4 regions of the Chryseobacterium sp. KCF3-3 genome follow, and region 3 is predicted to be linked to each of the others. Evidence: riboswitches for the same ligand, from Rfam matches in the RefSeq annotation. Region 3 holds a riboswitch; each other region holds the start of a gene.
What was found. A riboswitch is a leader RNA that binds a small molecule or an ion and turns the genes downstream of it on or off. The one in region 3 is predicted to bind cobalamin.
Positions count from the first base shown of each region.

Region 1: linked by a shared signal. The riboswitch ahead of prpB (methylisocitrate lyase) and the one ahead of ACKTTZ_RS02040 (TonB-dependent siderophore receptor) in region 3 are both predicted to bind cobalamin.
Region 2: linked by a shared signal. The riboswitch ahead of ACKTTZ_RS10260 (TonB-dependent receptor) and the one ahead of ACKTTZ_RS02040 (TonB-dependent siderophore receptor) in region 3 are both predicted to bind cobalamin.
Region 4: linked by a shared signal. The riboswitch ahead of metE (5-methyltetrahydropteroyltriglutamate--homocysteine S-methyltransferase) and the one ahead of ACKTTZ_RS02040 (TonB-dependent siderophore receptor) in region 3 are both predicted to bind cobalamin.

Region 1 covers NZ_AP035792.1:3,111,013-3,114,187, forward strand. Annotated here, with positions in the region: gene prpC (2-methylcitrate synthase) at 3-1,157, opposite strand; gene prpB (methylisocitrate lyase) at 1,144-2,052, opposite strand; cobalamin riboswitch at 2,500-2,693, opposite strand; gene ACKTTZ_RS14055 (hypothetical protein) at 2,942-3,175, shown strand, end outside.
Region 2 covers NZ_AP035792.1:2,302,160-2,305,334, forward strand. Annotated here, with positions in the region: gene ACKTTZ_RS10250 (cytochrome-c peroxidase) at 1-246, shown strand, start outside; gene ACKTTZ_RS10255 (transporter) at 259-1,206, shown strand; cobalamin riboswitch at 1,299-1,484, shown strand; gene ACKTTZ_RS10260 (TonB-dependent receptor) at 1,593-2,681, shown strand; gene ACKTTZ_RS10265 (TonB-dependent receptor domain-containing protein) at 2,717-3,175, shown strand, end outside.
Region 3 covers NZ_AP035792.1:439,993-443,167, reverse strand. Annotated here, with positions in the region: gene ACKTTZ_RS02045 (T9SS type A sorting domain-containing protein) at 98-1,411, shown strand; cobalamin riboswitch at 1,548-1,726, shown strand; gene ACKTTZ_RS02040 (TonB-dependent siderophore receptor) at 1,758-3,175, shown strand, end outside.
Region 4 covers NZ_AP035792.1:4,146,165-4,149,339, reverse strand. Annotated here, with positions in the region: gene metE (5-methyltetrahydropteroyltriglutamate--homocysteine S-methyltransferase) at 1-1,925, opposite strand, end outside; cobalamin riboswitch at 2,104-2,290, opposite strand; gene ACKTTZ_RS18470 (Lrp/AsnC family transcriptional regulator) at 2,486-2,947, shown strand; gene ACKTTZ_RS18465 (LytR/AlgR family response regulator transcription factor) at 2,971-3,175, opposite strand, start outside.

The sequences.
Region 1 (3,175 bases), 2.7 Mb from region 3:
TTTTATTTTCTGTTTTCGATGTTGACAAAGTCTTTATTTTCAGGGCCTGTATAATTGGCACTTGGGCGGATAATTTTTCCATCCTGTCTTTGTTCGATAATGTGTGCACTCCATCCTGTGACTCTGGAGATAACGAATAACGGAGTGAACATCAATGTGGGAACTCCCATCAGGTGATAAGATACCGCAGAGAACCAGTCCAGATTCGGGAACATTTTCTTTTCTCCCCACATCACAGTTTCCAGTCTTTCAGCAATATTATACAGCAGCATGTCTCCGGCTTCTTCGGAAAGTTCTTTGGCTACTTTTTTTATCACTACGTTTCTTGGGTCCGATATGGTATAAACAGGATGTCCGAATCCGATGATTACTTCTTTGTCAGCAATACGTTTTCTGATGTCTTCTTCTGCTTCATCAGGAGAATTGTAGCGGCTTTGGATTTCGAAAGCTACTTCATTGGCTCCTCCATGTTTTGGACCTCTCAAAGCACCAATAGCTCCTGTGATACAAGAATAAAAGTCCGATGAGGTTCCGGCAATAACTCGGGCAGTGAACGTAGATGCATTAAACTCATGTTCAGCATACAGATTAAGAGATATTTCCATTGCTTTCACCCACGAATCCGGTGCTTTTTTACCATGCAGCAAATGAAGGAAATGTCCGCCAATAGTATCATCGTCCGTTTCTACATTGATCTCTTTGCCATTGTGTGTATAGTGATACCAATATAAAAGTCCTGAACTGAAGGAAGCCAGTAGTTTGTCGGCAATATCTCTTGCTCCCGCAACATTGTGGTCATCTTTTTCAGGCTGAATACTTCCGATTGCTGAAACCATTGAACGCATAACGTCCATTGGATGTGCGGCTGCCGGAATACTTTTTAAGATATTTCTTACAGAGTGGGGAAGTCCTCTCAGTGATTTTAATTTTGCTTTATAGTTTTTGAGTTGAGCTTCAGTAGGCAGCTGGCCATAAATCAGAAGATAGGCTACTTCCTCAAATTGTGCTCTTTCTGCAAGATCCAAAATATCATAACCTCTGTAATGAAGGTCATTTCCACTTTTTCCTACACTGCAAAGAGCAGTATTGCCTGCTGTTACCCCTGAAAGAGCTACACTTTTTTTAGGTTTAAATGTTGGTTCGCTATTCGTTGACATGAGTATTTTGTTTAAAAAGGTTATCTAATTTTTGTTCATAATCATAGTAGCCGATGCTTTGATAGAGTTCTTCTCTGGTCTGCATCGTATCCAGTACGTTAGCTTGTGTTCCATCCTGACGGATATGCTGGTAGACATTCTGTGCTGCTTTATTGGCTGCCCTGAATGCGGAAAGAGGGTAGAGGATAAGCCCTACACCTGCGTTTTTCAGTTCTTCAACGGTGTACATTTTGATCATCCCAAACTCAGTAATGTTGGCTAATACGGGGATTCCGGCAGCATCAACAAATTTTTGATAAAAACTTAAATCGGGTACTGCTTCGGCAAAAATGAAATCTGCACCAGCTTCCTTGTAGGCGATGGCTCTTTCTAATGTTTTTTCAAGACCTTCATTTGCAAAAGCGTCTGTTCTGGCTCCAATCACAAAATTTTCATCGGTACGGGCATCTGCAGCCGCTTTAAGTCGGTCTACCATTTCCTCTTTGCTTACGATTTCTTTTCCAGGACGGTGTCCGCAACGTTTTGCACCCACCTGATCCTCAATGTGAATGGCTGCTGCACCAGCTTTGATTAATGATTTAATAGTTCGGGCAACATTAAAGGCAGAAGGTCCAAATCCTGTATCAATATCCACCAAAAGGGGTAAATCACAAATATTAGTAATACGCTGAACATCTATGAGTACATCATCCAGAGTGGTAATCCCTAAATCAGGAATTCCTAAAGATCCTGCAGCAACACCTCCTCCTGAAAGATAGATTGCATTAAAACCAGCCTGCTGTGCCAATAATGCATGATTGGCATTGATGGCTCCCACAATCTGAAGGGGATTTTCTTTTTCCATTGCCTCCCGGAATTTCAGGCCGGGGGATTTCCAGTTTTCATTTTTGATCATTTTAATATGTATTGTTGAGTTGAAATTTGTTTATCAGTGAAGAAGCCGGGAATCTGTAAAGACATAGCTTTTGAGTAAAAAAAGAAAAGATGGGTGACAATTTGAGAAATCTTACTATCCTGCAGCTGATGAGAATTTTGATAAAATCTTCCTGAGCAGGTCTGTAAAATAAACCTGTTACGACTCCACGAATAATTAAGATTGCTTTGGTACACCATTACTTTTTACATTGATTAAATCCTATAAAAAGTCCTCAGTAAACTTCGCGGTGCTTTATGAAGAAAGAAAAATTACGGAAAGGGGATACGAATGAGCCACAGAATCATGAGAAGTACCCAATGTACACTCATATCCATCTCAAAAAAATAACATAGGTTGATAAAACTGTTTTTATCACACTATATCCATATCGTATCATACCTGACTGTAAGCTTCAAATCGCGAAAGCATCGTCAATACGAAATAGGCAGGTCTCCTGACTTGTAACGGTTTTTATCATCCTTCCCATATGAAAAATATACAGTGGATATCAATTGATAAAAACTTTTTGTTTGTTACTTACAGTTGCGCGACAGTTCGTGATTTACACACGATTCCCTTTTAATACACAGCTAAGTGTAACCAGTTTCGGTTGATAAAGAAGGTTTTAAGAACTCCTTGGTGGTAAATATAAGTATTTTATAATAACGAAAAAGATATTTTATGTAATCAATAGTTTTTTTACTGTAATCTATTGGAAATGCTTAAGTTGTGATGGGTGTTTTAGGGTGAAAACGGATTATTTGTGTTGTTAAATTAATATAAAAGATAACCGAAAAATTAAAGATAGTTAATAAATTTACTGTTCTTCTTTCATTTTATAAATTTTATTAATCGTATATTATTGATTATGGTAGACATTGCAGAATTTAAACAAAATCTGGGTTTGAGTGAAGTTCCTGTAGAGCTTGAAAAACTGATTTACTTCCAGAATACCATTTCCTCGTTTGAAAATTATTCGCAAGGCTTTGGTGTGTTAATCGATAGTAAATCCGGACTGAAAAGCTGGAGTGATGATGAAAGTTTTTTGAATAGTATGCTGCCTTTTGCTCAGGCCAATGGTTCAGGTTCATTCTATGCAATC
Region 2 (3,175 bases), 1.9 Mb from region 3:
GTTCCGAGTTTAAGAAATGTAGAATACACCGCACCTTATATGCATGACGGAAGGTTTTACACGTTAGACGCTGTACTCAATTTTTATTCAGATCAGGTAGAAGATAATGCCAACCTTGATCCACAGCTGAAACAGAACGGACATGTGGGAATTGCCATGAATAGTCAGGAAAAACAATCAATCATTGCGTTCCTGAAAACATTGTCGGATAAAAGTTTTATATCCAATCCAAAATTTGCAGAATAATTTATAGAAAACATGAAGAAGATTATAGTGATAGTAAGTTTGATCCTGTTGAGTCAGTATCAGGCAAAAACCATTAGAGACAGTGCTTATAGTGCTCCGGAAACCTTTAGCAGATTCGATTTTGATGATGATTGTGATGCCTGTGGGTGTGCTGCAGGAAACGGATCTTCCGGCTTTGAATCTTTACTGAATCCACAGTTTATCGGAATCAAATACTTTGCACAGCATTATAAAGCGAAAGAGAACTTGTTTGTAAAAGACCTGACACAGGATCAGTATTTCAATACGCTGCAGCTTTGGGGGAAAATTCCACTGACTAAAAAGTTGAGTGTATATGCGAGCCTGCCATTCCATTTTCATGAGAAGAAAACCATGCAGGGAGATATTAAAATCAATGGGATTGGAGATCTGAACCTGATGGGAATTTATCAGCTGATGAGCTCTAAAGATAATTTCCATCACCTGAGCGGAGGTTTGGGTGTGAAAATTCCTTTGGGAAAATTTGATGAAAAAGGAGCATCCGGAGTCAATCCGAGTTTTCAGCTGGGAACCGGAAGCTGGGATTATCAGGCAGCTTTGAATTATAAGTTTCAGAAAAATAAAGTAGCCTTATTGGTCAATACAGATTATACCATCAAAACAGAGAATAAGAAAAATTACCGTTTCGGAAACCAATGGAATTATGCTGCAACAGGTTTTTATCAGGTTGCGGGGAATGAAAAATCTATTTTTTCTGTAAAAACGGGAGTTCAGGGAGAAGTTTATGCTCAGAACAAACAGTTCGATGAAGCCTTGCCTAATACTGCTGGAAGTGCTTTGTATGGAAAATTGGGATTTGAAGCTTCTTATAAAAAACTCAGTCTTGGAAGTGAGATCATGCTTCCTATGTATACGCATCTGGCGGGAGGAGATATTGAAGCAAAATCGAGATTCAGTGTTTTCCTGAATATTGGAATTTAAAGTGACACCCTCAATAAAATGACGTTAAAGCTCCTTCGGGAGCTTTAATTGTTTATGAATCATGATTTTAATTGGGGATTAGGAATAATTATTTATCTTTGCCGAAATTTGGTGAGCCCTAAAAAGCTCTTAAAAGGGAATCCGGTGAAAATCCGGAACAGACCCGCTGCTGTAAGCTCCGCACCAAAGTTTTTGAAGAATATATCCACTGTTTTTTAATGGGAAGGATTTCAAAAATGGAGTAAGTCAGAAGACCTGCCAGAAAATAATCGTTTGACGCTTTCGTGGAATAAAGCTTAGGACATCAATGATTCTGTGCAGTGACAGCTGTGCTTTGTCGTTGTATTCTTATATCCATTAGCGTCTTCATTACCCTAAATGAGCTAATGGCGGCAAAACTAATTACTTCTGCAATTCATAAAGCTGTTTTCACAATATTGGTGATCACATCTCAACTTTTATCTTCTCAAACCAAGAAAAACGACAGCCTTCAGGAAGAGACTATTAAAGGAATCAATCTTTACAAAAAGAATTTTAAAGAAATCCTTCCGGCACAAATCCTACAGGGAGAGCAGCTGGAAAGACTGAATAGTCATTCTGTTGCTGATGCACTGCGGTACTTTTCAGGTGTTCAGATTAAAGATTACGGCGGATTGGGTGGTTTGAAAACCATTAATATCCGAAGTATGGGAAGTCAGCATGTGGGTGTTTTCTATGACGGAATTCAATTGGGAAATGCCCAAAACGGACTGGTGGATCTGGGACGATATTCTCTGGATGATCTGGAAGAAATATCATTGTATAACGGACAGAAAAGTGAGATTTTCCAGCCGGCAAAAGACTTCGGGTCTTCAGGGGCTATCTATTTGCAGCCTAAAATACCAGTATTTAAAGGAAATAGAAAAACCAATTTGGTGATAAGAGCAAAAAGTGCTTCCATTGATCTCTTTAATCCTTCATTCCGGTTGGAACAGAAGATTTCAGACAGGGTTTCTGCCAGCTTCAGTGGAGAATTTATGCAGAGTGACGGAATTTACAGATTTCGTTATGCCAAGAAATATCCTGATGGACAACAGGCTTATGATACCATTGCAAAGAGACAGGATTCAGATATTCGGGCAAAACGTTTTGAAACTTCTTTAAACGGAACTTTAAATAACGGAAGCTGGAATATCCGTGGTTACGGTTATATTTCAGACCGCGGAATGCCGGCACCTATTGTGAATGGCCGTTTCGAAGGAAGAGGAGCGAGGCTTTCCGATGAGAATTATTTTGTACAGGCTAATCTGAGAAAAAAACTGTTCCCGAAATTTGAAACACAGCTGAAAGCAAAATTTGCTTACGATTATACCCATTTTATGGATACGGTTCGTTCGCAGTCTATTATTTATACTGATAATACCTATTTCAAAGAGAGCTCTACCTTTCTTCATCGAATATCTATTCCATTACTCCCAATTGGGATGTCAGCCTGAGTGGAGACTTTCAGTACAATAATCTGGATGCCAATCTGGATAACTTTTCTTATCCTACACGTTATACCACATTGGTCGCATTGGCGACAACCTATCAGTGGAACAGATTCAAAATTCTGGGAAGCCTTTTAGGAACCTTTACTTTTGAAGAAGTAAGAAAAAATAAAAGACCGGGAGATGCCAGAGAGTGGACGCCAGCCGTATTTATGAGCTATCAGCCGGAAATCATTCCTGAGCTTACCCTAAGAGCTTTCTATAAAAGGATTTTCAGACTTCCAACCTTTAATGATTTGTATTATACCAATATCGGAAATACTTATCTGAAACCGGAATTCACCAATCAATATGATGTAGGATTTACTTATCAGAAGAATTATACCAACCGTTTCTTTAAAACATTTTATGCTAAAGTAGACGGTTACTACAATAAAGTGCAGGATAAAATTGTAGCTGCCCCTAACGGAAGCATGTTCCGCTGGCTGATGATGAACCTG
Region 3 (3,175 bases):
TTAAAATTCACGAATTATGAAAGCCAATTTCTTTTGACAAGGTGAATATTGTATTAATATTGTTTTCACCAATTCGAAACGCTAAATATAATAAAATATGAAAAATTTTTACAGAGTATCAATGAAAATGTTGACGGCTTGTCTTTTTCTGAAATTTGGTTTTGCAGAAGCTCAGCTTACTGTAATAGGTTTGGGAAATTATAATGTAGGAGCAGTCTCAGACAATGGAGTCGTAAGTATGCATACAAGTGGAGGAGGAATATATAAATGGGATGCAGCGGGAGGACTTGTACAGATTGGTTCTATATCAAACGGTTATCCGGCTGCTGGTAGAACTGTTGTTTCGAATGACGGAACTAAAATATCGTCATCCATTACAAATGCAGCAACGGGATTCAATGAAATATCAACTTATGATGTAGCTACTTCCACCTGGGTAAACAGAGGTGGGCTTGTTCCTACTGGATGGGATGGCAGTGTAAGTTCAACCTGGGGCATGACTACCAATGGAAGTACGATCGTAGGTTTAGGATTTCTTACTGCTGCGAACGCACATGCTGTGAAATGGGATGCTGTAAGCGGAATGATAGATTTGGGAAGTATGGTTCCCGGACGCAGCTCCAGAGCCAATGCAATCAATGCTGCAGGAACAGTAATTGTAGGTTGGCAGGATGAGCCGACCGGAACAAGAAGTGGGGCAAAATGGCAGGATGGAGTAGAAAGTTTTATTACAGATAATAATGGAAACAATGTGGGAGAAGCAGGAGGAATTTCTGCAGACGGAAATACCATCATAGGCTCAGCAAATCCTAATCCTTATGTCTGGAATGCGGTAAGTGGACTTACTTATATAACACATCCTAATGCTTCTTTCAGCTTCAAAGGAGGAGCAACAGGAATTTCTGCTGATGGGAAAAAAGTAATAGGGTACTACAGAGCATTTGGAGCACCTCCTATGTCAGGGGAAGGCTTTATCTGGACCTCTGCTAGCGGAAGAATTAATCTGAATGATTATGCCGCGTCTTTAGGAATTGCTACCAATGGAGTCACGATGGGGCTTCCTTTAGCGATTTCACAGGACGGAAAAAAAATTGCCGGAACTGGGACAAATGCTTCAGGGCAGATGATTGCTTTTTATCTGGATACTTCTCAATTTTTATCGGTCAATGATGCCGTGAAAGAGAAAAACAGTATAGGAATCTATCCTAATCCTGTGACTGATATTCTATATTTTAAAGGAAAGGGAAAAATAGAGAAAGCTGAAATTTATAATATGGTTGGACAAAAGGTAAAATCATTTGATACGGTAGAAGGGCAGATTGATGTTTCATCGCTGTCAAAAGGAGATTATATTTTACAATACTCTGTAAAAGGAGTAAAACAGGAGGCTTATAAATTTATAAAAAAATAACATATATAAATAGTAAAGTAGTGGGATGAATGGCTGTTTTCAATATTGAAAGCGGCCGTTCTTTTTTGTGTATATAACAAAAGGATAGCATGTTGGTATAGAAAAGCCTGGTTTTTGGCGAATACATATAAAAAACTATCTTTGCAAAAATTTTGGTTTCCAGTATTTTGGAATGAAAAGGGAATCGGGTGTAACTCCCGGACTGTCCCCGCAACTGTAAATCGCAACTCAAGTTTCTGCAAAAAACCACTGTTTAATAACGGGAAGGAGCAGAATGCGAAAGTCAGGAGACCTGCCGGAATTATAATTAAAAAACATATTGCTTTCGGAGGAAAAGTAAAAAAGTATGGATATAAAAAGATCTTTAGTACTGCTTTTTTCATCGTATGGCTGTTTTCTTTTTGGACAAGAGAAGGCCATCGATACTGTTTATGTCTTCGACAATCAGATGAATAGGGTGAAACTTTTTCATCCGGTAAAAATAATTTCGGCGGAAGATGCCGAGAAAAACTCCAGTAATCTTTCTGAACTTCTGAGATTTCAGTCACAGGTTTTTATCAAAGAAAATGGCCGTGGTGCTGTTTCTTCACCTTCTTTCAGAGGAACTACCGCTCAGCAGACTGCTTTTGTCTGGAATGGGATTAATATCAATTCCAATTTTCTGGGGCAGGGAGATATCAATAATATTGCCTTGTTCGGATATGATCAGATTGGTGTAAAAGCCGGAGGAGGAAGTGTAATATACGGAAGTGGTGCCATTGGAGGAAGTATTCACCTGAATAATACGCTTGACTTTAATAAAGGTTTCCATGGTTCTTTATTTTCTGAAGTCGCTTCCTTTAACACTTATAATAATTTTATAAAAGGATCTTACAGCAATGATAGATTCAGTTTCAAAGCTTCCGGAAATTATTCTGTAAGTGAAAATGATTATAAGGTCAGTGACCTGAACTATATCAACAGAAACGGGAGTTATTACAATACAACATTTAATGTAGGAGCATCCTATAAAATTACAAACGATCATAAAATTTCGTGGCAAAGTCAGTTTTTTGATTCTTCGCAGCGCTTTCCTGTATATGAAGAAACGGGAACAAAAACGAAATATAAAACTCAGAGTGTAAGAAGCCTTCTTTCCTGGGACTGGAACAAAACAAAGTTCAGCAATTCCTTTAAAGCAGCTTATACAGAAGAGAATTTTCAATTTTTCGGTTCGTTAAATCAGCCTAAATCAAGTGGCGGAACCGGGAAAAATTATATCCTTAAAAATGATTTTAATTATTTCCTGAACTCAAAGTGGAATTTTAATATCATTGGAGAGTTTCAGGTCAATAAAGGAGAGGGATATATGAACGGAATATCCAGTGTGAGCAGAAATATTGGTTCTGTTTCAGGATTGTTAAGATATTTTGCAACAAAAGACCTGCGTTTTGAGGGTGGATTTAAGAAAGATTTTGTGGAAGATGTGAAGTCTCCGCTGATGTATTCATTCTCCGGAAAATGGAGTGCTGCAAAATGGTATGATGTAAGCTTTAATGTGTCAAAAAATTTCAGATTTCCATCCTTTAATGACATTTATTATGAACCGGGAGGAAATAAAGATCTGAGACCGGAAACTTCTACTCAGGTAGACATGACCAATGAGTTCAAAGTGGGAGATTTTAAACTTACTTTATCTCCATACTATATGAATGTGACTGATCTTATTGTCTGGCTTCCGACTGCTTTAGGCTACTGGCAGGCATACAATGTGAATAAATCTGA
Region 4 (3,175 bases), 1.9 Mb from region 3:
CCACTTGCTGAAATTCTGAACGCTTCCACAGCCCATTTCAGATAATTCTGCCAGTCTGTTTTTCTTAATGGAAGTCCTTCTCTGATCGCAGGTTCATCAATCTGAATAATTCTGATTCCTGCTTTTTCCAGATCCACCACTTCATCACGAATCGCCAAAGCAATCTGCTTACATGTTTCTGAACGAGGCTGATCATCACGGACAAAAGACCACTGTAAAATCGTAACAGGACCTGTCAACATTCCTTTTACCCATTTTTCAGTCTGGGATTGTGCATATTCAGACCAATACACAGTCATCGGAGTCGGGCGGGAAACATCTCCAAAAATTACAGGCGGTTTCACACAACGGCTTCCGTAGCTTTGTACCCAACCGTTTTTAGTGAATACAAATCCTTCCAGCTGTTCTCCGAAGTATTCTACCATGTCATTGCGCTCAAATTCTCCGTGAACCAATACATCAATTCCGATGTCTTCCTGCCAGCGGATTGTTCTCTGCGTTTCTTCTTTCAACAAGGTGTCATATTGTTCTGCGGTAAGCTCTCCTTTTTTGAATTTGGCTCTCCAGCTTCTTACTTCTGTGGTTTGCGGGAATGACCCGATGGTGGTGGTTGGAAATAAAGGAAGCTGCAATACTTCCTGCTGTTCTTCTTTACGGATTTTAAAGGTATTTATTCTCTGAGCATCTTTTTCAGTAACGGCATTCGCTCTTTGTTTTACCTGATCATTATGGATAAGAGAAGAAGTTCTTCTGCTTTCAATTGCTTTTTTATTTTCTTCGAATGCTTCAAGAATCTGTTCATTTTCCGTTCCGGATGCCAATTCTTTAAGGGTTACTACTTCTGTCACTTTTTGTTTAGCAAAAGCCAGCCAGTTTTTAATTTCAGGATTAAGATTGGTTTCAAAATCAAGGTCACAAGGTGAATGAAGCAATGAACATGATGGTGCAATGAAAATTCTTTCAGAGCCTAATTTTTCAACAGCTTTTCTGATGAATGACAATGATTTCTCATAATCATTTTTCCAGATATTTCTACCGTCGATTACTCCTAATGAAAGGCTTAAACTTTCAGGAATAACATTCAGAACCTCATCAAGTTGTTCAGGATTTCTCACCAGATCAACATGCAATGTATTCACCGGAAGGGAAACAGCAAGTGATGTGTTATCTTTTAATCCGTCAAAATACGTAGCTACAATAAATTTCAGTTTTGGGAAACGTTTTCTGATTTCGGCATACACAGAAAGATACGTTTCTTTGGCTTTTTCTGTTAAATCCAAGGCCAGAAAAGGTTCATCAAACTGAATCCATTCTGCTCCCTGATCCTGAAGTTTAGTTAAAATCTCTGTATAAACAGTAAGAAGATTTCCAGCCAGATCCAATTTATCGAAGTCTTCTTCTTTTTCTTTTCCTAATAACAGATAAGAAACCAGTCCGATAATCACCGGTTTTGCATTGATTCCAGCTTGTTTTGCTCCTGCAAATTCATTGAAAATTTTATCTGAGCTCAGTTTAAACTGTTGATTTTTATAAAATTCCGGAACGATATAGTGATAGTTGGTATCGAACCATTTTGTCATTTCCATTGCGGTAATGTCCAATCCGTCTTTCTGATATCCTCTTGCCATCGCAAAATAAAGATCCAACTCAGTATTGTTCTTTTTAAGCACCACTTCATGATAACGTGTTGGAATTGCTCCTACTACAAGGCTCATATCCAAAACCTGGTCATAGTATGAAAAATCATTACACGGGATAAGGTCTATTCCTGCTTCTTTCTGAATATTCCAGTTTTGGTTGCAGATCGTCCTTCCGGTATTCAGAAGTTCTTCCAAAAGGATTTTACCTGACCAATACTGCTCGCAGGCTTTTTTAAGTTCTCTTTTGCTACCAATACGCGGATAGCCAAGGATGTGAGTTTGCATTTTTTTAAACTTTTTAATTAAACTTATTGGGAAAGTTCTTTAAAAGGCTTCGTGATGTTTTAGCAGAAGAAGATTCAGGAAAGTCATGATATAGCAGACAGCGTAATTTCCTTTACAAAAGAAAATACTCAAATCCGATATATCATCTGTATGACCCCAAAGCTTCAGACCGCGAAAGCATTGTCAATTCAGTAAAGGCAGGTCTCCTGACTTGTAACAGTTTCCGTCATCCTTCCCGCTTTTGGCAGTGGATCTACAAGGACAGAAACCTTTGGTGTGTTACTTACAGTTGCGCGACAGCTCGTGATTTGCACACGATTCCCTATTAATCTACCTTAAGTAAAACCTTTCCTGTTTGATGAAGTATCTGTAAAGAACTGTACTTTTACCTTTGACTATGGCCATCAGTAAAAGTTTTTAATTTTGTGTAAAATTAACAATACAGAACAAAACCACAACAAACATCAAACAATTAAGCAAATTAAACTTTATAAAATATAAATAGAAGAATATAATTCTGTACATTTGACTGTTTTAATCATTTAAAAGAATAATATTCTGTGGAACAACTCGATGACAAGGATGTACAGCTGCTCAGGCTGCTCCAGAAAAATGCTAAACTGACCGTTAAGGAACTTGCAAAAGAAATCAACCTATCCACCTCACCTGTTTTTGAAAGGGTAAAAAGACTGGAACAGGATGGTTTTGTTAAAAGATATGCAGCTGTTCTTGATGCTGAAAAACTGAATCGTGGGTTTACGGTTTTCTGCCAGATCAAACTCAAAATTCACGACAGATCTGTAGGTTATGATTTTGTAAAAGAGATTCTGGAAATTGAAGAAGTTGCCGAATGCTACAATATTTCCGGAGATTTTGATTTCCTTCTGAAAGTTCAGGTAAGGGATATGAAGCATTATCAGGATTTTGTATTCAATAAGCTTGGATCTGTAGATTCCATAGGAAGTACGCACAGTACTTTTGTGATGGCTGAGGTAAAAAATAACCATGGGCTGACTATTTAACGGTATAAAACCGGAGAACCCATTTATTCTTCAATCCATTTTCTGAACGTGGAAGTATTGCTCTGGCTTGTGATAAGATGATCTTTCTGCCCTTTTATCTGAACAGAAAGTGTATTTTTATTGTATCGCTCTATTCTTTCAATATGATTTTTCTGAACAAGCTCACTCCGGTTGATCCTGAAAAAATCTGAAGGATTCAACTGCATTTCAATTTCTTTTAAAGTAGAT